Regions from separate parts of the Janthinobacterium sp. HH102 genome, predicted to be linked through region 2. Evidence: predicted binding sites of a transcription regulator. Region 2 holds the regulator's gene; the other holds the start of a gene.
What was found. The regulator sigma-54, encoded in region 2, starts transcription at its own class of promoters, with help from an activator protein. The targets are predictions, from matches to a motif close to TGGCANGNAANCTGCTTT.
Positions count from the first base shown of each region.

Region 1: the regulator sigma-54 is predicted to act here: its motif matches at 8,796-8,813, upstream of JAB4_RS10670 (PEP-CTERM sorting domain-containing protein).

Region 1 is NZ_CP062062.1:2,324,456-2,340,570, forward strand. Features, by position in the region: gene JAB4_RS10635 (GMC family oxidoreductase) at 1-803, shown strand, start outside; gene JAB4_RS10640 (alpha/beta fold hydrolase) at 800-1,756, shown strand; gene JAB4_RS10645 (EAL domain-containing protein) at 2,059-5,697, shown strand; gene JAB4_RS10650 (phasin family protein) at 5,850-6,470, shown strand; gene JAB4_RS10655 (TetR/AcrR family transcriptional regulator) at 6,609-7,280, shown strand; gene JAB4_RS10660 (hypothetical protein) at 7,322-8,095, shown strand; gene JAB4_RS10665 (TIGR00730 family Rossman fold protein) at 8,107-8,652, shown strand; gene JAB4_RS10670 (PEP-CTERM sorting domain-containing protein) at 9,001-9,594, shown strand; gene JAB4_RS10675 (M48 family metallopeptidase) at 9,756-10,268, opposite strand; gene JAB4_RS10680 (general stress protein) at 10,449-10,832, opposite strand; gene JAB4_RS10685 (phasin family protein) at 10,881-11,393, opposite strand; gene purU (formyltetrahydrofolate deformylase) at 11,739-12,620, shown strand; gene JAB4_RS10695 (YaeQ family protein) at 12,660-13,202, shown strand; gene JAB4_RS10700 (XRE family transcriptional regulator) at 13,266-13,814, opposite strand; gene JAB4_RS10705 (aldolase) at 13,956-14,771, shown strand; gene JAB4_RS10710 (dihydrodipicolinate synthase family protein) at 14,803-15,690, shown strand; gene JAB4_RS10715 (head GIN domain-containing protein) at 15,687-16,115, opposite strand, start outside.
Region 2 is NZ_CP062062.1:856,573-872,687, reverse strand. Features, by position in the region: gene JAB4_RS03960 (DUF3683 domain-containing protein) at 1-1,559, opposite strand, end outside; gene JAB4_RS03955 (YqaA family protein) at 1,816-2,307, opposite strand; gene ilvA (threonine ammonia-lyase, biosynthetic) at 2,509-4,047, shown strand; gene queF (NADPH-dependent 7-cyano-7-deazaguanine reductase QueF) at 4,178-5,020, shown strand; gene JAB4_RS03940 (PTS sugar transporter subunit IIA) at 5,364-5,846, shown strand; gene hprK (HPr(Ser) kinase/phosphatase) at 5,883-6,818, shown strand; gene rapZ (RNase adapter RapZ) at 6,985-7,848, shown strand; gene JAB4_RS03925 (enoyl-CoA hydratase/isomerase family protein) at 7,849-8,934, opposite strand; gene raiA (ribosome-associated translation inhibitor RaiA) at 9,066-9,425, opposite strand; gene JAB4_RS03915 (RNA polymerase factor sigma-54) at 9,495-10,973, opposite strand; gene lptB (LPS export ABC transporter ATP-binding protein) at 10,978-11,733, opposite strand; gene lptA (lipopolysaccharide transport periplasmic protein LptA) at 11,733-12,314, opposite strand; gene lptC (LPS export ABC transporter periplasmic protein LptC) at 12,340-12,951, opposite strand; gene JAB4_RS03895 (HAD hydrolase family protein) at 12,994-13,527, opposite strand; gene JAB4_RS03890 (KpsF/GutQ family sugar-phosphate isomerase) at 13,527-14,537, opposite strand; gene JAB4_RS03885 (monovalent cation:proton antiporter family protein) at 14,646-16,115, shown strand, end outside.

The sequences.
Region 1 (16,115 bases), 1.5 Mb from region 2:
TGCTGCTGCGCTCGCAGGCGCCCGACCCGCACGGCTTGCTGGGCCGGCGCACCTTTTTGCATCCGACCGTGGTGTCGGCGGGCCTGTTCACGCAGCGCGTCGACGCCTACGCGGGGGCGCCGCAGACGATTTATTCCGACCATTTCCTGCACACGGCGCCCATCGACGGTCCCATCGGCTACAAGCTCGAAGCGCCGCCTTTGCACCCGCTGCTGATGGCCACCACCATGGGCGGCTTCGGCGACGAGCATGCGCGCACCATGCGCGACTTCCCCCATGCACACGCCTTGCTGGCGCTGCTGCGCGACGGCTTTCACCATGAGGCGGTCGGCGGCAGCGTCTCCATCGACAGCTTCGGCGCGCCCGTGCTCGACTATCCGCTCACGCCGTTCATCTGGGATGGCGTGCGGCGCGCGCTGCTGTCGATGGCGGAAATCCAGTTCGCGGCCGGCGCCAGGACCGTGTATCCCGTGCACGAGATGGCCAGCCACTACACGAGCTGGACGCAGGCGAAGCGGGCCATCGGCGATTTGCCGATGCAGGCGCTGCTGGCGCGCGTGGTATCGGCCCACGTGATGGGCGGCTGCGCCATGTCGGACGATGCGCGCCTGGGCGTGACGGGCGCCGACGGCCGCTACCACGGCGTGCGCAATCTGTCCGTGCACGACGGCTCGCTGTTTCCCACGTCGATAGGCGCCAATCCGCAACTGACGATCTATGCGCTGGCCGCGCGCCTGGCCAGCGGGCTGGCGCAGCAATTAACGGGCAAGCCGGCGCCCGTTCCTCTTGCAGGCGCTGCATGATCGCGCGCATCCTCAAGTGGCTGATGCTGCTGCAGGTGCTGGCCGTGCTGGGCTTTGCGTACCTGGCCATGCACGCGTGGGGCGTCGCCTCGCCCGCCATGGCCCTGCTGCTGGCGGGCGCCATGCTGCTGGCCGTGCGAGCGCTGATCGTGGCGCGCAATTTCTGGCAGAGCCGGCGCCTGGGCAGCCCCGTACCAGAGCAATATCAGTTGGGTGCCGGGGGCGCCGCGCGCCTGTTTTTCGGCGAGCTGCGCGCCACCCTGCGGTCCTCGTCGTGGGACATGCTGCGTCCGCGCCTGCATGCGGCCGACAACGTCGCTGGCCAGGGTCTGCCGGTGCTGCTGGTGCACGGCTATGTGTGCAACCGCGGCTACTGGGCGCAGCTGAGCCGGCAGCTGGCGCGCGCCGGCATCGCGCACGACGGCGTCGACCTGGAACCGATAGGCGCCGACATCGAAGACTTCGTGCCGCAGGTCGAGCAAGCGATCGAGGCGCTGTGCGCGCACACGGGCAGCGACCGCGTCATCATCGTCGCCCACAGCATGGGCGGCCTGGTGGCGCGCGCCTGGCTGCGCCGTTACGGCGCGGCCCGCGTGGCGCGCATCCTCACCATCGGCACGCCGCACCACGGCACGGCGCTGGCCAACCTGGCGGCGGGGACGAATGCGCGGCAGATGAGCCGCATCGACGATGCGCCCAGCGGCTGGCTGGCGCAGCTGGCCGCCAGCGAGACGCCGGCGCTGCGCGCGCTGATCACGTCGATGTATTCGCATCACGACAATATCGTCGCGCCGCAAGCGTCCGCGCAGTTGCCGGGCGCGCGCAATCTCGCCTTTGGCGGCATCGGCCACGTGGCGCTGGCCAGCGACGCGCGCGTGCTGCGCCGGCTGCTGGCAGAAATCACTATCAAGAACGAAGTCGCCCAGCCCCCTTCGGCCCCCCATTTCGCCTGAGTCCTGTTGTGTTTTGTCTGCATGGCAAGACTGTCTGTTTTGACTCTGCTGTTGCCCCTGTTTAACAACGCAAGGGGCAGATAATGCTGTTTTCCACTGGCGTACTGTATTAAGCTAGCATCGGAAGACAGGCGGTGGAAATTTGTTCTTGAGGCCGCTTGCCCCGTTCCGCAGCCTGACGACGGCCACCTATTTCTCTGGATATATGGCAAGATGTTGTAGGATTGTTATGTAGGCCGCGCAAGCGGAAAGTTGAACGCAGGCAGAAAATGAGTCCATGCAGTTTTTATTGGGGGCGCTAATTGTCCGCACGTATACTGATTATCGAAGATAACGCCACCAATATGGAATTGATGGTGTACTTGCTGCGTGCCTTCGGGTACACGCCGCTGGCCGCCTATGACGGTGAAGAGGGCGTGCGCATGGCGCGCAGCGAATTGCCCGACCTGATCATTTGCGACGTGCATTTGCCCAAGCTCGATGGCTATGGCGTGGTGGCGGAGCTGAAGAAAGACCCGCTGCTGCGCAAGATTCCTGCCCTGGCCGTGACGGCGCTGGCCATGGTGGGCGACCGCGAACGCCTGCTCGAAGCGGGCTTCAATGGCTACATCGGCAAGCCCATCGAACCTGACCTGTTCGTGGCGGAGCTGGAGTCTTTTTTACCCGGGGCGCCGTCGACGCCAGTTAAAAACGACATAGCCACCATCCTGATCGTCGATGATCATGTGCTGAACCGCGAATTCCTCACCGCTCTGCTGGGCTACGGCGGCCACCGCCTGCTGGAGGCGGCCAATGGCGCCGACGCGCTGGAAATCCTGCGCACCGAGCGGCCGGACCTGATCATCTCCGACATCCTCATGCCGAACATGGACGGCTACGAGTTCGTCACGCGCGTGCACGCCGATCCCGCGCTGACCGACGTGCCCATCATCTTTTATACGGCCACCTACCGCGAGCAGGAAGCGATCCTGCTGGCGCAGGCATGCGGCGTGCGCTGGGTGCTGCCCAAGCCGTCCGATCCCGAGGTTATCGTGCGCACCGTCAACGAGGCGCTGGGGCTGATGCCGGCGGCGGCCCAGATGGCGGCGGGGCCGGGCGCGGGCGGCGGGGCGGCGCTTCCCGTCACGGGCAAGCTGGCCGGCATCGAGCATCAGGTCAGCGGCTACCTCGACGAACTCGAATCGAGCAGCCAGCAGATTTCGCAGCTGGCCAGCCAGCGCGAGGGCCAGGCCGCGCTTCCCGAAGACCTGGGCGTCATGACGGAGCGCCTGTCGCGTTCGCTGTCGAGCCTGCAGGCGGTGAGCCTGCGCCTGACGGCCCTGATCGAACTCGGCATCGAGCTGGGCGCCGAACGCGATCCGCGCGCCCTGATCGAGGCGGGCTGCAAGGTGGCGCAGAATATCTGCGTCTCCAAGTACGCCTGCATCGGCGTGCTGGAAGAGGGCGCCGAAAAGCTCAGCTATTTTTCCTCGTGCGGCGCCGAGAAGAACCTCGAGCGCATCGCCAGCGCGCCGCGCACGGGCATTTTGAACCGCTTGCTGGAACAGCGCCAGCCCTACCGGGTCAATGGCTTGAAGGGCGATCCCGGCGCGCTGGGCCTGCCCGACACGCACCCGCCCGTGCATTCCTTCCTGGGCGTGGCCATCGCTTCGCGCGAACGCAGCCATGGCTGGCTGTATCTGGTCGACAAGCTGGGGGCAAACGAGTTTTCCGAAGTCGACGAGCGCGTCGCCGCGACGGTGGCGGCGCAGATCGCCGTCGCCTACGACAACCTGCTGCTGTACGACGAGATCAAGCGCCATCACGAGCAGCTGACCCTGGACATGGCGGCGCGCATCCGCCTCGATGAAGACTTGCGCCGCTTCCGCCTGGCGATGGATGCCACGGCCGACGCGATTTTCCTCGTCGACCGCGCCGGCATGTGCTTCGTCGACGTCAACCAGACGGCTTGCCGCATGCTCGGTTTCGAGCGCGAGGATTTCCTGCGCGTGGGGCCGGGCCGCGCGCACGAGGGCGAATCCCAGCTCGAAGAGCTGTACAACAAGCTGCTGGCCGGCGACCAGGGCGGCCCCATGACGGAATTGCAGCTGCAGCGCAAGGACGGCTCGCCGCTGTCGGTGGAAGTGCAGCGGCGCACCCTGCGCTCGGGGCAGAGCTGGATCCTGGTGGCCGTGGCGCGCGACATCACCGAGCGCAAGGATGCCGAGCAGCGTTTGATGAAGCTGGCCCATTTCGATACCTTGACGGGTTTGCCGAACCGCAGCCAGTTTTATGCTTCGCTGACCCATTCGCTGTCCCAGGCGGCCGAACACCAGTGGGCCGTGGCCGTGCTGTTCATGGATGTCGACCGCTTCAAGAATATCAACGATACCCTGGGCCACACCATCGGCGACGACCTGCTGCGGCAGTTTTCCAGCCGCCTCGTCGATTGCCTGCGCGTGCGCGACACCATCGGCCGCTTTGGCGGCGATGAATTTGCCACCATCCTGGTGCTGCCTGAAGGCGCACAGCATGCCGTGGGCGTGGTCGACAAGATCCGCGAGGCGATGCGCAAGCCCTTCGACTTGCAGGGCCACGAGGTGACGGTGACGGTCAGCATCGGCATTTCCGTGTTCCCCGAGGATGCGGTCGATGCGGACACTCTGATTCAATACGCCGACACGGCCATGTACCGCGCCAAGGAAGCGGGGCGCGACGCCTTCCGCTTCTTCACGGCGGAAATGAATGCGCAATCGATGGCGCGGCTGGACATGGAAAATGCCTTGCGGCGCGCCATCGACAACGAGGAATTCGTGCTGTTCTTCCAGCCCAAGGTGAATATCATCTCGGGGCGCATCAGCGGCGCCGAAGCGCTGATCCGCTGGCGCCGTCCGGGCCACGGCATGGTCTCGCCGGCCCTGTTCATCCCCCTGCTGGAAGAAACGGGCCTCATCGTACGCGTCGGTAACTGGGTGCTCGACGAGGCCTGCAAGAAGATCAGCGAGTGGGGCGCCAGCAGCATCGGCCCCGTGCACCTGTCGGTGAACGTGTCGGGCATCCAGTTCTTCGTCGGGGGCCTGGAAGAGGAGGTGCTCAAGGCCATCCGCAAGTACGATATCGCGCCCGACCTGCTGGAACTGGAGCTGACGGAAAGCTCGCTGATGTCGAACGCCGAGGAGACCATCTCCGTGCTGCGCAACCTGAAGGCGCTGGGCATCCAGATTTCCATCGACGATTTCGGCACCGGCTATTCCAGCCTGGCCTACCTGAAGCGCTTCCCCATCGACAAGCTGAAGATCGACATCGCCTTCGTGCGCGAAGTGACGAGCAATCCGGACGACGCGGCCATCGTGCTGGCCATCATCAGCATGGCGCACAGCATGAAACTGGAGGTGATTGCCGAAGGCGTGGAAAACGATGCGCAGCTGGCTTATTTGCGGCGCCACGGCTGCGACGAGATGCAGGGCTATTATTTCAGCCGCCCCGTGCCGCAGGAAGAATTCGAGCAGATGCTGATGGGGGGCAAGCTGCTGCAGGCGCCGCAGGATGATGGCAGCGAAGAGCAGCAAACCTTGCTGATCGTCGACGACGATGTCTTCATGCTCGACGTGCTCAGCGACTTCCTGGCGCAGGACGGCTACCGCATCCTGACGGCGCAGACGGCCGCCGAGGGCTTCGACATCCTGGCGCGCCACAAGGTGCAGGTGATCCTGTGCGACCAGTGCATGCCGCTCATGAGCGGCACCGAATTCATGGAGCGGGTCAAGCACCTGTGCCCCGACACCTTCCGCATCATGCTGTCGGCCTTTGCCGACCTGACGCCCATCATGGCGGCCATCAACCGCGGCGCCGTCGACCGCTTCTACACCAAGCCGTGGAAAGGCGCCGTGCTGCGCGAGAATATCCGCGAAGGCTTCCGTCTGCACAAGCTGCTGCATGGCCCCGTGAAAGCGGCGGCTTAGGCGCTGGCCGCGCGCAAGCGACCGGCCGCCGCGTGCGCTGGCGCACCTTGGGGCGCAGCTCGCTATCGAATTAGACTCCCGTCTCTAGTTTTGCTCACTAGAATAAAAATATCCATGAAGTGGCATGGCCTTTCACATGACGGGAGCGGGCGATGGTGAAGAAATTGAAGGAACTGGCGGAAGACACGGAATTGGCGAGCGCCGTGCGCTCGTCGGCGCAGCAGATCTGGCAAGCGGGCCTGGGCGCCTTCGCCAAGGCGCAGGAAGAGGGCGGACGCGTGTTTTCCAAGCTGGTCAAGGAGGGCACGGAATTCCAGAAGCGCGCCGAAGACAAGGTGGCCGATGTCAGCGGCAGCGTCAGCAAGCTGGCCGATGGTGTGGGCAAGCAGGCCAGCGGTTCCTGGGACAAGCTGGAACAGGTGTTTGAGGAGCGTGTGGCGCGGGCCCTGGCCACCATCGGCGTGCCCATGCAAAACGACATTGCCGCGCTGCACGCCAAGATCGATGCCTTGAGCGTGCAGGTAGCGGCCCTGTCGGGCAAGGCCGCGCCGGCGGCCAAGCCGAAGGCCGTTGCCAAGCCTGCCGCGAAGACGGCGCCGAAAACGGCACCGAAGGCGGCCGTCGCCAAGGCTCCGGGCAAGGCACCGGCCAAGACGACCGCCAAGGCGGTGCCGCGCACCGCCGCCAAGTCCGTGACCAAGCCCGTGACCAAGCCAGCCGCCAGCAAGCCAGCCGTCAGGCCGGCGGCGAAGAAAAAAGCATCGCCGGCCTGAGCTGGCGCAGCATTCCTCCAGCCTGCTCGCGCAGGCTTTTTTTTGCCTGCCTTATTCGCCGCCGCCGTGGGGCGCGGTGTTTCATTACGGCTATCTTAGGTGGTATGCTTGAGGCAGAACACAGAGAGATTGCCCGACATGCTACAAAAAGCACCACGCCGTACCCGCGAACGCATCCTGGAGTTGTCGCTGCGCCTGTTCAATGAGTTTGGTGAGCCGAATATCACGACGACCGTGATTGCGGAAGAGATGAATATTTCGCCGGGAAACCTGTATTACCACTTCCGTAACAAGGACGACATCGTCAACTCGATCTTCGTCCAGTTCGAGGCGGAAATCGAACGCATCCTGACTGTGCCCGACGGGCGCCGCTCGAATATCGAGGATGTCTGGCTGTACCTGCACCTGATGTTCGAACTGATCTGGCGCTACCGCTTTTTCTACCGCGACCTCAACGATTTGTTGTCGCGCAACCGCAAGCTGGAATTGCACTTCAAACTGATCCTGGCGCACAAGATCAAGGTGGCCACGCAGCTGTGCGAAGATTTGCGCAGCGAACAGTCGCTCGAGGCGTCGGACATGGAAGTGGCCGCCATGGCGACGAATATGGTGGTCGTCGCCACCTACTGGCTGTCGTACGAATACGTGCGCAATCCGCGCAAGTACAGCGAGCAGCAATCGATGTCCGATGCGCTGGCGCGCGGCTGCTACCAGGTGCTGTCCCTGATCGGGCCCTATTTGCGCAATGAAACGCATTTGCTGTTTCGCAAACTGTCGGAAGAGTATGTGACCAAACTCAAGAACGACTGATGCGGCTGTTGGCGCCACGTCGTCAATTACAGGAGAGATATATGGCTTGGAAACAATTTCCCTATCCGGACGCAGCATATGTCTACACCCCGCAAACCCTGGAAGCGGCCTGGTCGCGCCTGCATGCGGGCGACGTGGAACCGTTTCCCACGCACCCTGCGCTGGTGCAAGCCTGGCTGGCCTTCCATGCGGGCGACTTCGAGCGCGCCGTGAAGCTGGGCCTGGCCGTCGGCGTGCCCGGTTATGCGGTGGCGCACAAGGCCACCTGCATCTACGCCACGCACCTGGAAGGCAATGACAGCCAGAAACTCGACATGTACGAGGAAGTGGCCGAGCGCTGTGAGCGCCAGCAGAGCGAGCAGCCGGACAATCCGGCCGGCTACTACTGGCATGCCTACAGCCTGGGCCGCTACGCGCTCGGCACTTCCGTCGTCAAGGCGCTGGCGCAGGGCATGGGCGCGCGCGTGCGCAACAGCCTGGACCGCACGATGACGATCGCGCCCATGCATGCGGAAGCGCATATCGCGTTTGGGATTTATCATACGGAAATTATCGACAAGGTCGGCGTCATGATAGGGGGGCTGACCTATGGCGCCAACAAGGAAGATGGCTACCAGCACTTCAAGACGGCGCTGGCCCTGACGCCGTATTCGGCGCTCGCGCACAGCGAATATGCGCGCGCATTGAATATGCTCGATGGAAAGAAAAAGCTGGCGGAAGCGCTGGCCTTGTATGAAAAGGCGGCCGAGTGCGTGGCACTGGACGCCAAGGAACGCCTCGAAGTCGAGGCGGCGATCGATGAATTGAAAGGGTAGGGACGACTGTGATCAAGGCTTTATGTGTGTACTGTGGCGCCAACGCTGGCGTCTCGCCGGACTATGCCGTGGCGGCGCGCGAACTGGCGCGCGTGCTGGTGGCGGAAAATATTTCGCTCGTGTATGGCGGCGGAAAAGTGGGCCTGATGGGCGTGATCGCCGATGAAGTGCTGCGCCTGGGCGGCGAGGTAACGGGCGTGATTCCCACCCAGCTGGTGGAACGCGAAGTGGGTCACATGGGCTTGACGCGCCAGTTCATCGTGAAGGACATGCATGAGCGCAAGGCGATGATGGCCAGCCTGTCCGATGCCTTCATCGCCATGCCCGGCGGTTATGGCACCCTGGAAGAACTGTTCGAGATGCTCACGTGGGCCCAGCTGGGCTTGCATGCCAAGCCCATCGGCCTGCTCAATGTCGACCGTTTCTATGATGGCTTGATTGCTTTCGTGCAAAACGGCAAGGAGCAGGGTTTCATCCGCCCGCAGCACGCGGCGTTCCTCAATGCCGACGCCGATCCTGCAGCGCTGGTGCAGCGCCTGAAGGAGTGCGCGCCGTAATGCCGTTTTCGCCTGGCGGTGCGTATGCCGCCAGGCAACTATTTTCCCTGTCGCTTGCAAGGGCCATGCAGTACGCACTGCATGGCTTTTTTATTTCCGCATGGGAAAATTGATCGGGCCTGATGAGTTAATTAATAAAAATATGGCAAAAAAATTGCATTGATAGCATGTTTTTTTGAAAATGAAGATGATTTTTAAGCATGGCTGTGGTCTACTGGCATGGTTCAAAGTTAGGAATATCGGACACCGACGAGCGTTGTATAGACTCCCAAAAAAAGGTGCCGGTCCATTTCAAGTTGCCACAACCACGCTACTTCATCATCTCGAAAGGATGCTATTTTGAAACCTATGACCCTCTTGCGAGCGACCGCTGTCGCCGCCATTCTGGCCAGCGCTGGCGGCGCCCACGCACAAACCACCATCATCGGCTTCGATCCGCTGGAACAACCCGGCTACTTCGGTTCCGTGTTCAAGTCCTACTCCGAAGGCGGCTACAACTTCGACAGCAGTTTCGGGCTGCTGAGCTCGGCACACCAGAATAGCCTCGCCTACGCCGGTTCGGCCGGTCTCGGCGCGACGCTCCTGTCGACGACGACCCTGAGCCGTGCCGATGGCGGCGCTTTCTCGCTGAGCTCGATCAGCCTGGCCGACTTCGTGAGCTTGCCCGGTTCCTTTGACGTGACCTTCGTCGGCCACCAGGTGGGCGGCGGCACGGTGAGCCAGACCTTCACCCTCGGCGGCGGCCACACCTTCGCCGACTACACGTTTACGGGTTTCAGCAATCTGCTGTCGGCAACGTGGAAGGAAGGCGCCTTGCATACCTTCCAGGTCGACAATATCGCCGCCAGCGTGAGCGCCGTGCCGGAACCGGCCACCTACGGCATGCTGCTGGGCGGTTTGGGCCTGCTGGGCTTCATGCTTCGCCGCAAGAACGCCGCCTGAGCCTGAACATGGTGCCGGCCATGCCGGCGCCCCTGTAAAAAAGCCGCCCGTTTTACCGGGCGGCCATGCTGACTAGCCAGCGCACTCGAACAATGCCGCCCAGTGTATGCCGGGCGGCATTTTCACGTGGACTTCATGCGCAGGCCGTCATGCGCAGCAGTTCATGACCACAGGCGCTGGCCTGACAGGTCGAGCTGGGTCAGGTACAGGCGCACGTCGAATTCGTACTGGTGGTACTGCGGTTCCATATATGTGCACAGCTTGTAGAAGGCCTTGTCGTGCTGCTTTTCCTTGACGTGCGCCAGTTCGTGCACAGCGATCATGCGCAGGAATTCCAGCGGCACTTCCTTGAACATGGTCGCCACGCGGATTTCATGTTTGGCCTTGAGCTTGCCTCCCTGCACGCGCGAGATCGAGGTATGCAAGCCCAGCGCATGCTGGATCACATGGATCTTGCTGTCGAACGCCACCTTGTTGATCGGCTCGGCATTGCGCAGGAATTCATTCTTCAAGTCCTGCACATATAGGTACAGCGATTTGTCGTTGCGCACATCGTGCGCGTTCGGGTAGCGTTTTAATAACACTTCGCCCAGCTTGTCTTGCGCGATCAGTTGCTGCACTTGCGCTTGCGTTTGTTCGGAATAGGCGCTCAGGTATTTCAGGGATGGCTGCATGCGGGGAAGGGCGGGACGTGGCGCGGAGGTGTCGGTAAGGCGAGAATGTACCATACCGCCGCGCCCCGCGCTGCGCCACCCCTTGCACGGAGCTGCCAGGGCCGCCCCGTGCCTTCGCGCGCCAAGCCGTGCGTTACCGGGCTAAGCCGCTCGCTCGTCCCGGCAAGTCCCGCAGCCCGGTCAGCCCTTGTCGTCTTCGTCCTTGCCGCCCTGACGGCCCGTGCCGCCGCTGCGCCCCGCCGTGCTGCTGCGGTTTTCATTGGCGCGCTGAGCCGATTGCCGGCTTTCGCCGCCTTTCCTGCCGATTTCCGCCATGTGTTCGCGGTTGCGGCTGACGGCTTCACCGCCTTTCTGCCCGGCACGGCGTGCTTCTTCCGAGTCGAATTCATGCGCCGTGCCTTTTTGATGGGCTGCCTGGCCGCCCTTGCTGGCAATTTCGCGTTGCTGTTCCTCATTCATGGCGGCGAAACCGCGCTTGCTCGTGCCTTTGGCGCTGCCCGATTCGCTGGCTTTCTGGCTGCTGCCAGTGCCTTTGCCCTGTTCATTACCTTGATTGCTAGCCATGTCGCTCTCCTTGCTGTCGAGTGGGGGTCAAGTGGTCTGTGCAGGCGCTCAATGCGCCTGATCGGATTGCCTGCTGTTATCGTGGCTGCGGCCCGCGCCGTCGCGGTGGCCTATGGCGTGCATTTTTTCGATCATTTCACGCTGGCGCTGCGTGGCTTTTTCCGTTTCTTCCGCTGTCTTGCGCACCACTTCGTCAGCGAAGGCCACGGCCGTGCGGCTCGTTTCGGGCAGGTGGTTCTCTGCCGTGCGGTTCATCTCGACATTGGCGTTGGCGACGAGATTGCCGAGCTGCTGCTGGTATTGGTGCAGCTTGTTACTGCTTGGCTGCAACTGGCCAGCGGCCAGCGACATGAACTCGCCCGTGTCGCGCGCGCCCAGCAGTTGCTGGCTGGCGTTGCTCCACTCGTGCAGCAAGTCTTGCGCCAGCCGCAGATGCAGCTCGCTCAATTGCTGCGCCGTATCGAACATCTTGCGCGATAGTTCCGTGGCGAAATTGCATTGGGCCTCGAGATGGGACTTCAGGGCCGGGCTGAGACTGGGGAAAATACTGTTTGTGAACATGTTCTACCTCAATGAAAAGCTGATCCAGAAAACATCCGGCGCACCGGATGCGGCGTATGGTGAAACAAGCAAAGAGATAGACGCCGGATGGCGTGCCAGGTTCCACGCCAGTTACCGGTTTGGTGCGAGAATGGGAGCTCGCAGGCGCAAAAACGCGATGCCTTTGTGTTAGATCAAATGAACGCCAGTTAGCTCGCTGCTGCTGGCAGCCATGCTGTTTGTGTGGAAAATGCCGGCTTACCGGCCCGGCCGTGCGACAATAGCCGGCTCGCGGCAGCGCAGCCGATGGCCGGCGCGCGTGGCTGAGCCGAGCATCGCCTTACTTTTTTACCTATTTCCGCGACCATGACGCATCCCGAATACATCCTGACCCTGTCCTGCCTGGACCAGCGCGGCATCGTGCACCGCGTGTCCGGCTTCCTGGCCGATCACGGCTGCAACATCCTCGATTCCGCCCAGTTCGGCGACCAGGAATCCCAGCTGTTCTTCATGCGCGTGCATTTCGCGCTGGAAGACGGCGCCGTCAGCGACGCCCAGTTGCGCAGCGACTTCGCCGACTTGTCGCAAGTCATGCAGCGCAATGGCCCCTTCCATGGCCAGTTGCACGATGCGCGCGTCAAGCCGCGCGTGATGCTGATGGTGTCGAAGATCGGCCATTGCCTCAACGATTTGCTGTTCCGCTACAAGAGCGGCTTGCTGAACGTGGAAATTCCCGCCATCGTGTCGAATCACATGGAGTTCTACCAGCTGGCGGCCAGCTACAATATTCCCTTCCACCACTTGCCATTGGCGGCCGGTGCGCCGGAAGCGGCCAAGCTGGCGCAGGAAGCGAAGATCCTCGACCTGATGGACACGCACAAGATCGACCTGGTGGTGCTGGCGCGCTACATGCAGATCCTGTCGCCCGGCCTGTGCCAGGCGCTCGACGGCCGCGCCATCAATATCCACCACTCCTTCCTGCCCAGCTTCAAGGGCGCCAAGCCGTATGCGCAGGCGCACCACCGCGGCGTCAAGCTGATCGGCGCGACGGCCCACTTCGTCACGGGCGACCTGGACGAAGGCCCGATCATCGAGCAGGACGTCGAGCGCGTCGACCATGCGATGGATGCGGAAACGCTGACGGCCATCGGCCGCGACGTCGAGTGCGTGGTGCTGGCGCGCGCCGTGAAATGGTTCGTCGAGCATCGCATCCTGAAAAATGGCGACAAGACCGTGGTTTTCCGCTGATACCGACTTCACTATTTACTTTACCGAGACAGAAACACGATGGCCCTCAAAGCAACAATTTTCAAAGCCGATCTGCAGATCGCCGACATGGACCGCAATTACTACCAGGATCATGCGCTGACCCTGGCGCGCCACCCGTCCGAAACGGACGAGCGCATGATGGTGCGCCTGCTGGCGTTCGCCATCCATGCGGACGAGGCGCTGACCTTCACCAAGGGCCTGTTCGATACGGAAGAGCCCGACCTGTGGCAGAAGGATTTGACGGGCGCCATCCAGCTGTGGATCGAAGTGGGCCAGCCGGATGAAAAGCGCATCCTGAAGGCCTGCGGCCGTTCGGAACAGGTCATCGTCTACAGCTATGGCGCAACCAGCCACATCTGGTGGAAGCAGATCGCGAATAAACTGGAACGGGCGAAGAACTTGACCGTGATCAACTTGCCATCCGAGGCGGCGCAAGACATGAGCAAGCTGGCGCAGCGCACCATGCAGCTGCAATGCACGATCCAGGATGGCCAGATCTGGCTGACCGACAGCGTCAACACGGTCCTGGTCGACCGCGAACCGGTGAAGCCGCCACGCTGATGTTGGCTGTCTGAAACGCAAAAAGCCCGGATCGCTCCGGGCTTTTTGCATTGCGCCGCCGCTTTACGGGGCCGCGTCTTCGTCGTTGCTGACGATGACCAGCAACTGCGCCTGCTGCGCGCCAATGCTGCGCGTGCGGTGCGGAATCAGGGCGTTGAAATACACGGAGTCGCCCGTGTGCAACTGCACGGTTTCCTGGGGAAACTCGATTTCAATCGCGCCCTGGTGCACGAACAGGAATTCCTCGCCCGCATGTTCCTTGAAGGCGGAGGCGGCGAAATCGGCCGCCGGATACACCATGAAGGGCAGCATTTTCTTCGGTGCCACGCCGGCGGCGATGCTGGCGAAATGCGGCAGCGGCGGCATCGCGCCCGCGCTGGCCGGATCGCCGGCGCGGGTGATGGTGACGGCCGCCTGCCGGTGGCTGTCGCTGAACAGCTGCTCCACGTCCACCTGCATCGCGTGCGACAGTTTCAGCGCCACGGCGATTGAGGGCACGCTCAGGCCCCGCTCCACCTTGGACAAGTAACTCTTCGTCAAGCCGCTTTTTTCCGCCAGCTGTTCCAGGGTCCAGCCCTTGTGTTTTCTCAGCAGTTTCAGACGCATAGCCATGGTTGCATCGGTCGATTTAAAAAAACTATTGTACCTCATGACACAAAGTGTCCTAAAATACACTCAGTTTCCTCGGATTGGGTTGCGCGGCTGTTGCCGTGCATGCCGGGAAGCGTAGTCAGCATGAGTGAAGGATCAACGATGCAACACAATACTCAGTATGAAGCAGCGGCACCGGGCGCCAGCCTGGCCTTGTCGAAAGACGAACTGGTGGCCATCGCCGAGCGGCGCCTGGCCAGCGTCACGCAGGACAGTGCCTGGTCGGCGCGGCAAACCCTGGCGCTGTCCTGCCGCATCCTGTTCGATGGCGGACATGATTCCGGCCTGGCAGGGCAGATCAGCAGCCGTGGCGGCCAGGACGCCACGTTCTACACGCAACAGCTGGGCCTGGGCTTCGATGAAATCACGGCCAGCAATCTGCTCGAGGTCGACCATGACCTGCGTGTGGTGCACGGCGAGGGTATTCCCAACCCGGCCAACCGTTTCCACAGCTGGATCTACCGCCAGCGCCCGGACGTGGCCTGCATCATCCACACGCATCCAACGCACGTGGCGGCGCTGTCGATGCTGGAGCAGCCGCTGCAGGTGTCGCACATGGATACCTGCCCCCTGTTCGACGATTGCGCCTTCCTGCCCTCGTGGCCGGGTGTGCCGGTAGGAAATGAAGAAGGCGAGATCATCGCCGGCGCCCTGGGCGACAAGCGCGCCATCCTGCTGGCCCATCACGGCCAGCTGGTGGTGGGCCGCACGGTGGAAGAGGCGTGCATGCTGGCCTTGCTGATGGAACGGGCAGCCCGTTTGCAATTGCTGGCCATGGCGGCCGGCACCATCCTGCCCTTGCCCCCGGCCCTGGCGCGCGAGGCGCACGACTGGATTTCCACGGCCCGGCGCGACACGGTGACCTTCGCCTATTACGCGCGGCGCGCCCTGCGCCAGCACGCCGACTGCCTGGCCTGAACCACACACACTGATTAAAGGAAGGAACATCATGCAGACACCATTTCACGGCATCATTGCCTACCCTGTCACCCCTTTCACGGCCGATGGCGGCGACGTCGACCTGCCGCGCCTGCAACGACTGATCGAGCGCCTGATCGCCGACGGCGTGCACAGCATCGCCCCGCTGGGCAGCACGGGCGAGAGCGCCTACCTGCAGGACGCGGAGTGGGAAGCCGTCGCCGCCACCTCGCTGGCCGCCGTCGCCAGGCGCGTGCCCACGGTGGTGGGCATTTCCGACCTGACCACGGCGGGCGCCATGCGCCGCGCCCGCTTTGCGGCAAAGCAGGGCGCCGACGCGGTGATGGTCTTGCCCGTGTCGTACTGGAAATTGAGCGAGGAAGAAATTGTGCGCCACGTGGCGCGCATCGGCGACGCCGTGGGCATTCCGATCATGCTGTACAACAATCCGGCCACCAGCGGCATCGATATGTCGCCCGAGCTGATCGTGCGCATCTGGCGCGAGGTGCCGAATGTGACGATGGTCAAGGAAAGCACGGGCGACATCCAGCGCATGCACCGGCTGGCGCAGCTGAGCGGGGGAGCGTTGCCGTTCTACAACGGCAGCAATACCCTGGCCTTCGCCGCGCTGGCGGCCGGCGCCCGCGGCTGGTGCACGGCCGCGCCCAACCTGCATGCGGGATTGCCGCTGGCCCTGTATGCGGCCGTGCAGGCGGGCGACCTGGTGCGGGCGCGTGAACTGTTCTTCCAGCAATTGCCATTGCTGCAATGCCTGATGAAAGGGGGCTTGCCGCCCACCGTCAAGGCGGGGCTGGCGCTGCGGGGCTTTGATGTGGGTACGCCCCGCGCGCCGCTGCAGCCGCTGGACGAGGCGGCCACGCGCGCGCTTGCCGCCGTGCTGGCCAGCCTTACGGCCTAATTCGGCGCGGCACCCAGGCGCTTGATGCTGCTCGAACGCTGCATGCTGCGGCTGATGCGCGGGTCGCCGTAGTAGCTGACTTCGCCCGAACCGCCGATGCTGATGGTCAAGTCATCCTTGGCCCATACCTGCGCTTCGCCCGAGCCGCCGATGCTCACCTGCACGTCGCGCGCGGCCAGCTTGCCCGCCTGGATATTGCCCGAGCCGCCGATCGAGGCCGTCAGCTGCTCGGTCTTGCCGCTGGCCTTGAAGTTGCCGCTGCCGCCGATGGCCACGGACACCTGGCGGCTGTCGAGCTCGCGCGCGTTGATGGAGCCGGAACCGCCCACGTCGAAGCGCAGATTCTCGGCCCGCAAGCCCGTTGCCGTGATGTTGCCCGAGCCGCCCACGCTGACGCGCTCCACCTGGCGCGCCTGGATGACGAT
Region 2 (16,115 bases):
TCATCGTCGCCGACGATGTCGCCAAACAGGGCCATCTTCGGCAGCACGCCCCGCTTCGACTTGGTGGCGTAGCCGACGGCGCGCAGGTAGCGCTCGTCCAGGTGCTCGAGGCCCGCCAGGCGGATGCTCGTGTATTGCTCGCCCTTGGCCGGCAAGCCGTCCAGGTAATCCTTGATTTCCACGATCGACGGAATCGCGTCGCGCGCCTGGCCGAAGAATTCCAGGCAGACAGTACGGGCGAACTTCGGCATCTTGTGCAGAATCCAGCGCGCCGACGTGATCAGGCCGTCGCAGCCTTCTTTCTGAATGCCCGGCAAGCCGGCGAGGAATTTGTCCGTCACGTCCTTGCCCAGGCCTTCCTTGCGGAATTTACGGCCAGGAATTTCCAGGATTTCCGTCTTGAACGGCGCGTTCGGTTTCGTCGCGTCGCGCGTGCTCGGGTGACGCCATTCCAGCTGGAAGCGTGCCAGTGCGATATCGTGGATCTTGCCCAGGTTATGGTCGAGGCGCGTGACGTCGAGCCAGTCGCCGTTCGGGTCGACCATGCGCCACGAGGCCAGGTTGTCCAGCGCCGTGCCCCACAGCACGGCTTTCTTGCCGCCCGCATTCATGGCGACGTTGCCGCCGATGCAAGAGGCGTGGGCCGAGGTGGGGTCAACGGCAAACACGAAACCGGCCTTCTCCGCCGCTTCCGAGACCTTGTTCGTGATCACGCCGGCGCCCGAATTGATCGTCGCGTATTCGTGCGTCAAGCCAGGCAAGACCGTCATTTCCACGGCGCCCAGGGTGATCAGTTTTTCCGTGTTGATGACGGCCGACATCGGCGTCAATGGAATCGCGCCGCCCGTGTAGCCGGTGCCGCCGCCGCGCGGGATGATGGTCAGCCCCAGCTCGATACAGCCCTTGACCAGGCCGGCCATTTCCTCCTCCGTGTCGGGCGTGAGCACGACGAACGGGTATTCCACGCGCCAGTCGGTGGCATCCGTCACGTGCGACACGCGCGTCATGCCGTCGAAGCGCACATTGTGCTTTTCCGTGTAGCGGCCCAGCACCTTGACCGTGCGCTTGCGCAAATCGTAGGTCTTGCGGAATTCGTCGCCGAAGTCGGCCACGGCCTTGCTGGCGGCCTTGAGCAGCAGTTCGACGTTATGGCTGCGCGCCTGCGCCACTTCCGGCGTCTCGCCGCTGGCGGCCACGTCGCCGCCGGCCGCATCGATGGACAGGCGGCGCTTGTCGACTTCGGCCAGGCGGTGATGCAAGGCATCGATCAAGCCCTGGCGGCGCTTCGGATTGTCGAGCAAGTCATCCTGCAGATAGGGGTTGCGGCGCACGACCCAGATATCGCCCAGCACCTCGTACAGCATGCGGGCCGAACGGCCCGTCTGGCGGGCGCCGCGCAGCTCGTCGAGCAGGCGCCAGGAGTCCTCCCCCAACAGGCGTATGACGATCTCGCGATCGGAAAACGACGTGTAGTTATACGGGATTTCGCGCAGGCGGCTTGCTGCGGGACCATTCGGCGTTTCTGCCAGTAAAGCTTGGATTTGTGCGGGAGCGTTCATGGAGTGTGGTGACGATGTGGACTGGACCCTAAAGACCCATTTTATCTTATTGCGCCGCACCATGCGGGAACAGCCTTAGGCAGCCTAAGGTTTAAGCACCGCATCCGCCACCATAGCAAATATGGAAAAGCCCTCCATTGCCGAATAAAAAACCAGATTCCGCGATTTTTCAACGAAAAAATACCAAAAATCAGACCCTGCTGCGAACTATCGAACTGCACGAAATGGGGCAAACTGGCGTTGCAGGCCGTCCCATTCAAGCCAGCATCTGGCCGATCCGGTGCCAAACACCATCGGGGACGTAGAGCAGCAAGCCTGTCATGGTCAGGTAGCGTGCGCACTTGCCGATGGCCATATAGGCCACGCTGGGCCAGAACGGCAACTTGAGCCAGCCCGCCAGGGTACACAGGGGATCGCCCACGAGGGGCAGCCAGGCCAGCAGCATGGTCTTGGCGCCATAGCGGGCCAGCCAGCGGAACCAGCGCGTATCGCGCTCCTTCGCGAACGCCTGCTTGGCCCGGTAGCCCATCCAGTAGTCGACGATGCCGCCCAGGGTATTGCCCAGGGTGGCGACGCCGATGGCGGCCCAGAACAGCGCGGGATTGGCCTTGATGACGGCAAACACGGCCGGCTCCGAGCCGAGCGGCAAGAGGGTAGCGGAAATAAAGCTGATCAGAAAGACCGATGTCAGCCCGACTTCCGGTGCTGCGATCAGCTGCAGCAGCCAGGCGATTGCGGATTCGATCATGGAACACTTCGCGATGCGGTAAGGCTCTCCATTATAATGAAGAGCAGCCTGGGCGCCGCACACATCGCGCCGGCTGGCAAAGGCAGACCCGCCCGCAGTTCCACAGAGCATTATTGTCGCCAGGCTATCCGCCGCCGCGCCGCCGCTATCGACAGACACGCTCCAGACCCTTTCTGGCCCAGAATCACTTGCTTGCAGACTATGAACATCGACTACCTCAAGAAAATCCTGACCGCCCGCGTCTATGACGTCGCCACCGAAACGCCGCTGGAACTGGCCCCAGCCCTGTCGCAGCGCCTGAACAACCAGATTTACTTCAAGCGCGAAGACATGCAAAGCGTGTTCAGCTTCAAGATTCGCGGCGCCTACAACAAGATGTCCAAGCTCAGCGAAGCGGAACGCAAGCGCGGCGTGATCTGCGCCTCGGCCGGCAACCATGCCCAGGGCGTGGCCCTGTCGGCCGCCCGCATGGGTTGCCGTGCCGTCATCGTCATGCCGACCACCACGCCGCTGGTGAAGGTCGAGGCGGTCAAGGGACGCGGCGGCGTGAACGTGGAAGTGGTGCTGCACGGCGAGTCGTACACGGATGCCTACAACCATGCGCTGACCCTGGAAAAGGAACAGAAGCTGACCTTCGTGCACCCGTTCGACGACCCGGACGTGATCGCCGGCCAGGGCACGATCGGCATGGAAATCCTGCGCCAGCACGCCGGCCCCATCCACGCCATCTTCGCCCCCATCGGCGGCGGCGGCCTGATCGCCGGCATTGCTGCCTACGTAAAACAGATTCGCCCCGACATCAAGATCATCGGCGTGCAAAGCGTCGACTCGAACGCCATGGCCCGCTCGCTGAAGGCGGGCGAGCGCGTGACCCTGAACGACGTGGGCCTGTTCGCCGACGGCACGGCCGTGCGCCTGGCCGGCGAGGAAACCTTCCGCCTGGTGCAGGCGTATGTCGATGAAATCATCACCGTCGACACGGACGCCATCTGCGCCGCCATCAAGGATGTGTTTACGGATACGCGCAGCATTCTGGAGCCGTCCGGCGCCTTGGCCATCGCCGGCGCCAAGGCCTATGTGGAACGGGCCAGCCTGACCAAGCACCCCGTCAACAATGAAACCCTGGTCACCATCGCCAGCGGCGCGAACATGAATTTCGACCGGCTGCGTTTTGTGGCGGAACGGGCCGAGTTGGGCGAATTCCGCGAAGCCGTGTTCGCCGTTACCATGCGCGAACAGCGGGGCAGCTTCAAGCGCTTCTGTTCGCTCATTGGCGCGCGCAACGTGACGGAATTTAACTACCGCATCAGCGATGAAAAAGCCGCGCACGTGTTCGTCGGCATTCAAATTGCCGACAGGCATGAATCCAGCGTGCTGGCGAAGACCTTCGAGGAACACGAATTCAAGACCCTCGACCTGACGCACGACGAGCTGGCCAAGTCGCACATCCGCCACCTGGTGGGCGGCAAGAGCCGGCTGGCGCAGGACGAGCTGCTGTACCGCTTCGAATTCCCCGAACGCCCGGGCGCGCTGATGCGCTTCCTCGACAGCATGGCGCCGAACTGGAATATTTCCCTGTGCCATTACCGCAGCCAGGGCGGCGACGTGGGCCGCATCCTGATCGGCCTGCAAGTACCGCCCGATGAAATGGGAGAATTCGCCCGCTTCCTCGATACCCTCGGTTACCGTTATTGGGATGAGAGTAGCAATCCCGTGTATAAGCTGTTCCTCGGGCAATAACAGGTCAGTCGCTTCGCGATCGGAATGCATCCCACCGGGCGCATTCCCCCGTCGGGTCTGACCCCGGTCCTTGCCGTTGGGTTGAAATAAGCTACCATTCACCCTTCACAGAATTTGTAGCCACGCCACCATGACCACCACCAACGACCTCGCCGAACAATCCCCGCTGGGCAAAAGCTCCGCCTACCGCACCGATTACGCGCCGGAATTGCTGTTTCCGATTCCGCGCCAGGGCAAGCGCGACGAGCTGGAACTGCACGGTACATTACCGTTTTTCGGCCTCGATATCTGGAACGCCTACGAACTGTCGTGGCTGAACCAGCGCGGCAAGCCGCAGGTGGCCATTGCCAAGGTCAGCGCGCCGGCCGATTCGCCCAACATCATCGAATCGAAATCGTTCAAGCTCTACCTGAACTCGTTCAACCAGACCAAGCTGGACAGCCCGCAAGCGCTGCTGGCATTGCTCAAGCAGGATTTGTCGAATGGTTTCGGCGCGCCCGTGCAAGTGGAACTGACTTTGCAGGAAGATTTCGGCAAGCTCAAAATGGGCGAGTTCGACGGCGTGCTGCTCGACCGTCTGGACCTGGAAATCACGCAATACACGCCCTCGCCGCTGCTGTTGAAGGCGGCGCTCGATGAGGCGCCCGTGGAAGAAAAACTCGTCTCGCACCTGCTCAAATCGAATTGCCTGGTGACGGGCCAGCCCGACTGGGGCAGCGTGCAGATCGCGTATGCGGGGCCGCAGATCGACCAGGAAAGCCTGTTGCGCTACCTGATCGGTTTCCGCGAACACAATGAATTCCACGAGCAATGCGTGGAGCGCATCTTTGTTGATATTTTGCGTCAATGCAAACCGCAAAAACTGTCCGTGTATGCGCGCTATACGCGCCGCGGCGGCCTCGACATCAATCCCTGGCGCAGCAACTTCAGCACGGGAGCGATGCCGGGCAATCTGCGCAACGCGCGCCAGTAACGCTAGGCAACACCGCGCAACACCCCAAAACCATGCCAACAGGAATGTTGGCTGTGTTTTAAAACAACGTTGCAGTAGTGCCGCAGAGCATGTCAAAGACGCTGAAAAATCGGAAAATCGGCATTCGGCGGCGGAAAAACCGGCGCGCCGCGTGTTTTTAATCAAGAAATAGCCGATACACGCCGATGTTATTTTTTTGCTAAAATGATGGTCACATTGGCTGTAGCGCCCACTGCGCCCGCAGCGGACGTATACTGTTGAGAATTGGCGTTACAGGCCGCGAAAACAGGCCTATAATTCGGCTCGCAAGCCCTCTGCGCATTGCACCATTTCATTGAGTGTCATGACTAATCTTAGCAAAATATTATCCCTCGAAAACGTCCTGCTGGATCTGGAAGTTTCCAGCAAGAAGCGCGCTTTCGAGCAAGCCGGCCTGATCTTCGAAAACAATTACGGCATCGCCCGCTCTACCGTCTCGGACAATCTGTTTGCCCGCGAACGTCTGGGCTCGACCGGTCTGGGTCATGGCGTGGCCGTGCCGCATGGCAGAGTCAAGGGCAGCAAGACCTTGAAATCGCCGCTGGGCGCCTTCGTGCGCCTGGCCGAACCGATTCCGTTCGAGTCGCCCGATGGCAAGCCCGTCAATCTGCTGTTTTTCCTGCTGATTCCCGATCATGTCACCCAGCAACATCTGGAAATCCTGTCGGAAATCGCCGAAATGTTTTCCGATGACGCCTTCCGCACGGCATTGGCCACGGATCCGGAACCGAAATCCGTGCATTCGCGCATCGTCAATTGGCAACCCAGTCTGCAAGCGGCGGGTTAAACTTCAGGTATTCCTCCACTCCTGAAGAAGACTGCCATGTTGCAAACGCCGCTGACGATACAACGCCTGTACGACGATAATCGTGAAAGTCTGCAACTGGGCTGGTTCGCCGGCTTCCCCGGCGGCGAGCGCCTGATCTCGGGCGACGTCTCGTCGGCCGCCGACCAGGTGGGCCACTTGAACCTGATCCATCCGGGCCGCATCCAGGTCTTTGGCCACCAGGAAATCAATTACTACCAGCGCCTGAAGGTCAACACGCGCACCCACGTGATCGGCGAACTGATCGCCGGCGGTCCGCCCGCGCTGATCATCGCGCAAGGGCTGGAAACGCCGCCCGACATCCTCGCCATCTGCGACGAGCAAAACATCCCCCTGTTCTCCACCCCGCTGCCGGCCGCGCAAGTGATCGACTTCCTGCGCGTCTACCTGTCGAAAAAACTGGCGCAGCGCATCATCATGCATGGCGTGTTCATGGACGTGCTGGGTGTGGGCGTGCTGATCACGGGTGATTCGGGCCTGGGCAAGAGCGAGCTGGGGCTGGAGCTGATTTCGCGCAGCCACGGCCTGGTGGCCGACGACGCCGTCGAATTCTCGCGCATCGCGCCGAACATGATCGAAGGCCGCTGCCCGCCCCTGCTGCAAAACCTGCTGGAAGTGCGGGGCCTGGGTTTACTCGACATCAAGGCCATCTTTGGCGAAACGGCCGTGCGCCGCAAGATGCGCCTGAAACTGATCGTCCACCTGGTGCGCCGCAACGCGCTGGAAGAGGAAGTCGAGCGCCTGCCTTTCCTGTTCCCTACGGAAGACGTGCTGGGCTTGCCGGTGCGCAAGGTCGTCATCCCCGTCGCCGCCGGCCGCAACATCGCCGTGCTGCTGGAAGCGGCCGTGCGCAACACGATTCTGCAACTGCGCGGCATCGATACCTTGCAGGAGTTCATGGAACGGCAACGCCTCGCCATGAGCGGCGATTAGCAACGTAGGTCGGATTAGCGGGGCCGCCGAGGTGGGGCAAGGCCCCGCGTAATCCGACAGCATTGTTGGCGCGTGCAGCAAAGAAATATCACAGCCCAAATTGCAATAATTTGTAAAGATAATTGCCTCGGGAGCGCGGTGCCGGTCTTTATTGTATGATCGGGCTATGCATATCGTCCTTATCACCGGAATATCCGGCTCCGGTAAATCCGTCGCGCTCAATGTGCTGGAAGATACCGGCTACTATTGCGTCGACAACCTGCCGCCGGCCTTGCTGCCGAGCCTGGTGCAAACCTTGCTCGACGAAGGCACGCCGCAACTGGCCGTCGCCGTCGATGCGCGCAGCGCCGAATCGCTCGTCAGCTTGCCGCACAATGTCGCGCTGCTGCGCGACCAGGGGCACGACGTCAAGGTCATGTTCCTGACAGCCACCACACATTCGCTGGTGGCGCGCTTCTCGGAAACGCGGCGCAGCCATCCGCTGTCGCACGAGTTGCGTCCGAACCAGAATCCGGCCAGCCGCCGCACCCTGATCGAGTGCATCTCGGAAGAACGCGAACGCCTGTCGGCCATCGAACAGCTGGGCCATGTGATCGATACCTCGGAACTGAGCGCCAACAAATTGCGCGCATGGATCAAGGATATCGTCGCCTCAGAGCGCGCGCCGCTGACCCTGTTCTTCGAATCGTTCGCCTTCAAGCTGGGCGTGCCGCTCGATGCCGATTTCGTCTTCGACGTGCGGGCCTTGCCCAATCCCTATTACGACCTGGCCCTGCGCCCGCTCGACGGCCGCGACGCGCCCGTGATCGCCTTCCTCGACGCGCAACCGAGCGCGCTGGAGCTGCTGGCCGACATCCGCGCCTTCATCGAAAAATGGCTGCCGTCGTTCAAGTCCGACAACCGCAGCTACCTGACGGTGGCGCTGGGCTGCACGGGCGGCCAGCACCGCTCCGTGTACATGGCGGAACGGCTGGCGCAGTATTTCGGCCCCAAAGAAAGAGTCGTGCTGCGCCACCGCGAGCGTTCTTAATCAGTCGAGGTGGCGCAGCGGATGGGCTTGCGCCGGCCAGACGGGCGCAAAGAAGCGCGCCACCATGGCCGCGTCGACCTCGTCCAGGCTGGCAGGCTGCCAGCGTGGGGTATTGTCCTTGTCGACCACCAGCGCGCGCACGCCCTCGAGCACTTCGCCATGTTCGAAATTGTGGCGCACCACCGTGCGCTCCATGCGCAGGCAATCGGCCACGCCCAGGTGGGCGCCCCGCTGCAGCAACTCCAGGGTCACCGACATCATCAAGGGCGAGCGCAGGCGCATGGCCGCCAGCGCCTTCGCCGCGAACGCGCCGTCATCCTGCGCCAGCGAGGCCATGATGGCGGCCACCGAACCCGCGCTGAAGTGGCGGTCCAGCGCCGCGCGCGCCGTGGCCAGGGGGGAAGCGCCCGCCTCGGCCTGGAAAGGCGCCGCCAGCGCCTTGATGGCGACCGGCAAGCCTTCGCCCGGCGTGGACTCGAACAGGGCCAGCAGCGCCCCCATCTGCGCCTCGGGCAGATACACGTCGGCCAGGCCCGTGTACAGGGCGTCGGCCGCGTTGATCGTCAAACCCGTCAAGCCCAGGTACAGGCCCAGCTGACCCGCCAGACGGGATAAAAAGTAACTGCCGCCCACGTCGGGGAACAGGCCGATATTGACTTCCGGCATAGCCATGCGCGTGCGGCCCGTGACGATGCGCAGGCGGTTGCCGGGCCCCGCTTGCGCCACGCCCATGCCGCCGCCCATCACCACCCCATCCATGACGGCGATATACGGTTTCGGGTAGAAGTGAATCAGATGATTTAAAGCATATTCTTCCGTAAAGAAATCTTCCAGCAAGGCGCTGCCGCCCTGCGGCGTGGCCAGGCCCGCGTCGTAAAAGAAACGGATGTCGCCACCCGCGCACAGGGCTTTTTCGCTGCTGGAGCGGATCACCACGGCGTCCACCTGCGGATCGTCGCGCCAGGCCAGCAAGGCCGCGCTCAGGGCGCGCACCATCTCCAGCGACAGGGAATTCAAGGCTTTCGGACGGTCGAGCACGATGTGGCCCGTGCGGTGGCGGATGGAAATCTGGACGAGGTCGCTCATGGCAGGCAGGAAAGAAGTGAAAGTGCAAACATTCTAGCGCCTGCGCGGCGAACATTGCGTTTCGCTGGACGCAAAAAAGGGCGCAATGTGCGCCCTTAGTTGATCACAGCCGGTTGAAAGTCGCGGGCCGCTTAGGCGGGGGCGAATTCTTCTTCCGAACTGTCTGGCAGATGCTTGATCGCCTCTTTACCGTGCCCTTGCACTTTGGTTTTGTATTTCATCACTTGCCTATCGAGCTTGTCGATCAGGGTATCGATCGCGGCATACAGGTCGTGCGCCAGGCTTTCCACATAGACAGTTTTGCCACTCAGACGCAGGTTGACTTCGGCCTTTTGACGTTTTTCTTTCTCTTTGAGGTTATCCACGGTCAGAATCACGGCGATATCGATAACTTGATCGAAATGACGTTTCACGCGCTCCAGCTTCGTTTGTACGTATTCACGGATGGCTGGTGTCACTTCGAGATGATGTCCGCTGATGGTGAGATTCATACACACTCCTAAAGATGATCGGGTTCGTGCGGTCCATCGTATCCGGCCCGCAGAGGAACCGAAAAAAACTTACAAACACTTACGCAGGCTCACTGGCGGAATTTTTAATGCTTCCCGGTATTTGGCAACAGTACGTCGCGCAATCACCATGCCTTGTTCCCCCAGCATGTCCGCAATCTTACTGTCGGATAAAGGATTTTTAGGGTCTTCTGCTCCTGTCAGTTGCACGATCAATGCCCGTATCGCCGTCGATGACGCTTCGCCCCCCGCTTCGGTGGCGACGTGGCTACCAAAGAAATATTTCAACTCGAACATGCCGTGCGGGGTCAGCATGTACTTTTGAGTTGTTACCCGCGAGATAGTACTCTCGTGTAAACCCAGTGTATCAGCTATTTCACGGAGCACAAGGGGGCGCATGGCAACGGCCCCATGCGAGAAAAAGTTCTTTTGTCTTTCTACTATCGCCTGCGCCACGCGCAGAATCGTGTCGAAGCGCTGGCGCATATTCTTGATCAGCCACTTGGCTTCCTGCAACTGTGCACCCATGGCGCCCTCGCCCTTGCCCTGCTTGAGCAAGTTGGCGTACATGGCATTGACGCGCAGGCGCGGCATGACGTCGTTGTTCAGGGTCACTTGCCAGCCATTGCGCGCGCGCTTGACGACGACGTCGGGCACCACGTAATCGGACACGTCCGCAGCGAACACGGCGCCCGGATGCGGGTTGCACTGGCGAATTACCGTCTGCGCTTCACGCAAGTCTTCATCGTCGCAATCGAGGGCTTTTTTCAGCTTGTTGAAATCGCGCTGGGCAAACCAGGCCAGGTGCTTTTCCACGATGACGAGGGCCATGCGCCGCGTCACCATGGCAATGTGCGGCAAGCGCTTGATTTGCAGCGCCAGGCATTCGGACGCATTGCGCGCGCCCACGCCGGGCGGATCGAAACTTTGCAGCAGCGACAAGGCCGTGCGCATCTCGTCGGCATCGATTTCCAGCTCTTCCGGCAGACGCGCCAGGATGTCGTCGAGCGACTCTTCCAGGTAGCCATTGTCGTCGAGCGCGTCGATGATCAGCTCGACCAGCGCGCGGTCGCGCAATTCGAGCACCGTCACGCGCATCTGCTCCATCAGGTGTTCGCGCAGGGTGCAGTGATGGGCCTCCAGTTGCGGGCGGGAATCTTCGTCGTCGGGCGCCTTGCCCCGGCTCGCTTCGCTCCAGTCGCTGTCGCCGCCATCCGCGGCGGCCGGGCCCTCGCCCGCCTCGCCGTCAAAGGTTTCCGCTTCGGCCGGCGCCGCGGGCGCCTCCTGGCCTGGCGGCTGGGGCGGCGCTTCGGCCGGCGCGGCCGTGGAGCTCAAAGCCCCGTCGGACAGCAGGCGCAGCGAACGGTCGAGCGGATCGTCGAGGCGCTCGAGCAAGGGATTGTCCGTCAGCAGTTGCTCGAGTTCCTGATGCAATTCCAGAGTAGACAATTGCAACAGGCGTATCGATTGCTGCAACTGCGGCGTCAGTGCCAGGTGCTGCGAAGTGCGCAGCTGCAATGATTGTTTCATTGGCTTACATGCGGAAGTGTTCGCCCAGATAGACCCGGCGTACCGACTCGTTCGCGATGATGTCGTCGGGGCGTCCCGACGCCAGTACCGAGCCCTGGTTGATGATGTAGGCACGGTCGCAGATACCCAGCGTCTCGCGCACATTATGATCGGTGATCAGCACGCCGATATTGCGCTCCTTCAAGAAGCGCACGATGCGCTGGATCTCGATCACGGCGATCGGGTCGACGCCGGCGAACGGTTCGTCGAGCAGCACGAAACGGGGATCGGTGGCCAGGGCGCGGGCGATTTCCACGCGGCGGCGCTCGCCGCCCGACAGGGACAGCGCCTGGTTCTCGCGCAACTTTTCAATCTGCAAGTCGGCCAGCAGTTTATCCAGGCGTTCCTCGATCTCGGCCTTCTTCAAAGGACGGCCTTCGACGGTCTGGATTTCCAGCACGGCGCGGATATTGTCTTCCACCGTCAGCTTGCGGAACACGGACGCCTCCTGCGGCAGATACGACAGGCCCATCTGTGCGCGGCGGTGGATCGGCAGGCTGGAAATGTCCACGCCGCTGATGTCGATGCTGCCGCCATCCGACGGCACCAGGCCGACGATCATGTAGAACGAGGTGGTCTTGCCGGCGCCGTTCGGGCCCAGCAGCCCCACCACTTCGCCGCATTCGACTTGCAGCGAGACATCATGCACGACTTGCCGCTTGCCATAGGTTTTCTGCAGTCCGCGAACGATCAGGGTGCTGCCGCAACGGGTATTGTCCATTATTTCGTTCCTGGCACAGGTGTGGCCGGCGCTTTCTCCGCCGCGGGCGCCTTGGTCTTCGGCTGGATCACCATGCGCACGCTGCCGCCATCGGAGGTGCTGGTGCCGCTGTCGGAATTTTCCATCTTGAATACTTCCTTGCGGCTGTCGTACGAGATGAAGGCGCCATTGGCCACATCCGTCACTTTCGTGCCCTCCAGGCGCGTCAGCTTGGCCTTGGAAAACAGTTTCACCACTTCCGTCTTGTTGTCGTATTCCACGCGCTCCGCTTCGCCTTCGACCCACAGGTCGCCGGCGCCATCGCGCTTCTGGCGGAAGGTGGCCAGCTTGCCGGGATCGGCCCAGAAAGTGATGAACTGGTAGCCTTGCGGGTCTTCCGTGATCAGGGCCCGGCCCGCCTTCATGGTCAGCGTGCCCTTGACCAGCACGACGTCGCCCGTCAGGGTACGAATCTGCTTGACGTCATCGACGTGGCCGCTACGCGCCGTGATGACGGCTTCCTTCTCGGAATCGGCCTTCTCGGCATGCGCCACGCCCATGAGGGCCAGAGAAAATACGCTCAACAGCAAGATGTTCTTCATAGTATGGTTTCCTTGTTTCATTCTGTCATTTTGCCGCCGCGGCCGGGCGCGGTTTCGGCGGGAGGACCATGCGCAAGGCATTCTGCACTTCCACCACGCCGGTGGCGTTATTGGCCTTCATGCCGATACCATTGATGCGCGAGGCGCCCGTCAGGATATCGACAGGCACGTCCGTTTCCATTCTTTCTTCGTCCGGAAACACCGTCAGCGCTTCCGTCCTGACCGTCAGGTTCTGCGCCTTCGGACTGGCCACGCGGTCGATCACGACCTTGCGGTGCAGTTGCAGCCGGGTATTGTCCTGGTCGATATGCGCCAGTTCCGCATTCATGTTCAACGGCGGCATGCCCGGCGTGAGCTTGCGCACGAAGGGCTGGTCGATATCGGACGAATCGTCGGCCGGATAATGCGTGAGCTTGTTGCCCGACACGATATAGCTGGGCTTACCCGTCAAGTCCATGCGCACCAGGCTGAAATTGGTGATGAAATAGTCGGGCTCACCCAAATTCTTGCTGGCCTTGATGTCCTGGCCATTCTTGTTCATCACTTCAAGCAGCCAAAAGCTGGCCAGCGCGACGACGACCGCGCCCAGCAGGGTAAAAATCATGCGCCAGCGATGGGCGCCTCCTGGCTTACGCATAGGGTTTCACTCTTTCATAGGTCACTGGCGGCAAGGCGCACCTCACTCCAGGAACGGCGCCATGACGCGCGCATAGTTGTCCTGGGCGCGCAGCAGGAATTCGCAGATTTCGCGCACCGCGCCGCGGCCGCCGCCGGCCTGCGTCACATGGTGCGCCAGGCCCTGCGCTTCCGGACGCCCGCCCGGCACGCTGACGGCAAAGCCCACGCGACGCAGGATGGGCGCATCGATGACGTCGTCGCCGATGTAGCCGCATTGCTCTTCCGTCAAGCCCGTCAGCGCCAGCAGTTCGCGAAACGGCGTCAGCTTGTCGTGACCACCCTGGTGCACATGGGTAATGCCCAGGTCTTGCGCGCGGCGTGCCGTGATGGCCGAGCGGCGCGCGCTGATGATGGCCGTCTGCACACCGGATTCCTGCAGCAGCTTGATGCCCAGGCCATCATACACATTAAACGTTTTCATCATTTCGCCATCGGGGCCGAAATGCAGGCTGCCGTCGGTGAGCACGCCGTCGACGTCAAAGATCATCAGTTTGACCTTGGCCGCGCGCGCCAGGTTGTCCGCTACGCTCTCCATCAGATCACCTTCGCTTGCGTCAGATCATGGATATGCAGGGCGCCCACCAGCTTGCCGTCGGCATCGACGACCAGCATCTGGTTGATGCGGAACTGTTCCATCACGGCCACGGCATCGACAGCCAGGCGTTCGGGCGCGATGCTGCGCGGCTGCGCATGCATGACGTCGCGGATCGCCACTTGCGTGAAATCCTGCACGCGCTCGAACATGCGGCGCAAGTCGCCATCCGTAAACACGCCCACGGGGCGGTTGTCCGCATCGACGACGGCCGTCATGCCCATGCCCTTCTTCGTCATTTCTTCCAGCGCCTGCAGCAGCGAGGCGTCCACGGGTACTTTCGGCACCCGTTCGCCGCTGCGCATGACGTCATGCACGTGCGTAAGCAGGCGACGGCCCAGGGCGCCGCCCGGGTGCGAGCGGGCGAAATCCTCTTCCTTGAAGCCGCGCAAGTCGAGCAAGGCCACGGCGATCGCATCGCCCAGAGCCAGGGTGACGGTGGTGCTGGCCGTCGGCGCCAGATTCAGCGGACAGGCCTCTTTTTCAACAGAAATATCCAGGTGCACATCGGCCAGCTGGGCCAGGCTCGAGTTCGGCTTGCCCGTCATGGAAATCAGTATGCCGCCCATGCGCTTGACGACGGGCATGATGGCCATCAGTTCGGACGACTCGCCCGAGTACGAGATGGCAATAAAAGCATCGTCCGAGGTGACCATGCCCAGGTCGCCATGGGCCGCTTCGGCCGGATGCACGAACAGGGCCGGCGTGCCGGTGGAAGCGAGGGTGGCGGCAATCTTGCGCGCGATATGGCCGGACTTGCCGATGCCCGAGACGACGACACGCCCCTTGCACTGCAGCAGCAGCGCCACGGCGCGGCCCACGCTGTCGTCCGTTGCCAGGCGCGCGTGCAGCGCATTGATGGCGTCGGACTCGATCTGCAAGGTGGTGCGGGCCAGCGCGACGGCGCGCTCGGTCGTCGCTTGCATGTCAATTCGATCAAAAGCTTTCAGCATTGTTTTTTCATGGGTTACACTCATGCCCAAAGTATAAACGAATTAGGAAAGCAAAAAACTTGCCAGTCACAACAAACAACGATTTCCATTGACCGTACCGGGCAACCCATGTTTTCCTCGCTTGAACTGACCCTGATGTTACTCGGCAGCGCCGTGCTGGGCGTGGTCGCTTTCAGAATGTTGCATTTGCCGCCCATGCTCGGCTATCTGGCCGTTGGCATCGTTATCGGCCCCCATGCGCTGGGCCTGGCGGCGGAAAACGAAGCCAGCCATACCCTGGCCGAGTTCGGCGTCGTCTTCCTGATGTTTTCCATCGGGCTCGAGTTTTCTTTGCCCAAGTTCCTCGCCATGCGGCGCATCGTTTTCGGCCTTGGCATGGCGCAGGTGGTCACCACCATCATCGCCACCGTCGTCTTCGGCTGGTTCGTCGGGCGCTACCTGTCCGCCTACATCCACCTGAGCTGGCAAGCCGCGTTCGCCCTGGGCGGCGCGCTGGCCATGTCGTCGACGGCCATCGTCTCGAAAATGCTCACGGAGCGGCTGGAACTCGAAAGCGAGCACGGCCGCAAGATCATCGGCATCCTGCTGTTCCAGGACCTGGCCGTCGTGCCCCTGCTGATCCTGATTCCCGCCCTCACGCGCGATTCGGACAACCTGGCCGAAACCCTGGCCTGGGCCGGCGGCAAGGCCCTGGTCGTGCTGATCTTGCTGCTGTTCCTCGGCCAGAAGATGGTGCGCGGCTGGCTGACCATCGTCGCCAAGCGCCGCTCGCAGGAATTGTTCATGCTCAATCTGCTGCTGATCACCCTGGGCGCGGCCTGGATCACGGAGCGCGCCGGGCTGTCGCTGGCCCTGGGGGCGTTTGTGGCCGGCATGCTCATTTCCGAAACGGAATTCAAGCACCAGGTGGAAGAGGATATCAAACCGTTCCGCGACGTGCTGCTGGGCCTGTTCTTCATCACCGTCGGCATGCTGCTCAATATCCGCGTGGTGCTCGATAACTGGTGGCTCGTCCTACTCTTGCTGTGCGGCCCCGTGCTGCTGAAATTCACCCTGATCGCGGGCCTGGCCCGGCTGTTCGGCTCATCGACAGGCGTGTCATTGCGCACGGGCCTGGCGCTGGCGCAGGCGGGCGAGTTCGGCTTCGTGCTGCTGAATCTGGCTGGCGGCATCAAGTTGATGGACCCGTTCGTCGTGCAGGTGGTGCTGGCCTCGATGGTGCTGTCGATGCTGGTGGCGCCCTTCCTCATCGCCAAGTCGGACGCCATCGTCATGAAACTGGCCGCCAACGACTGGATGATGCAATCGCTGGCGCTGACGAAGATCGCCACGCGCACGATGGCTTCGCAGAAACACGTGCTGATCGCCGGTTTCGGGCGCAGCGGGCAAAGCCTGGCCACCCTGCTGGCGGAGGAAAAGATCGAATACCACGCGCTGGACCTGGACCCGGAACGGGTGCAGGAAGCGCAGCTGGCCGGCGCCCACGTCTCGTATGGCGACGCGGGCCGGCGCGAAAGCCTGGTGGCGGCCGGCATCTACCGGGCCAGCGCCGTGGTGATCACGTATGCGAATACCCCA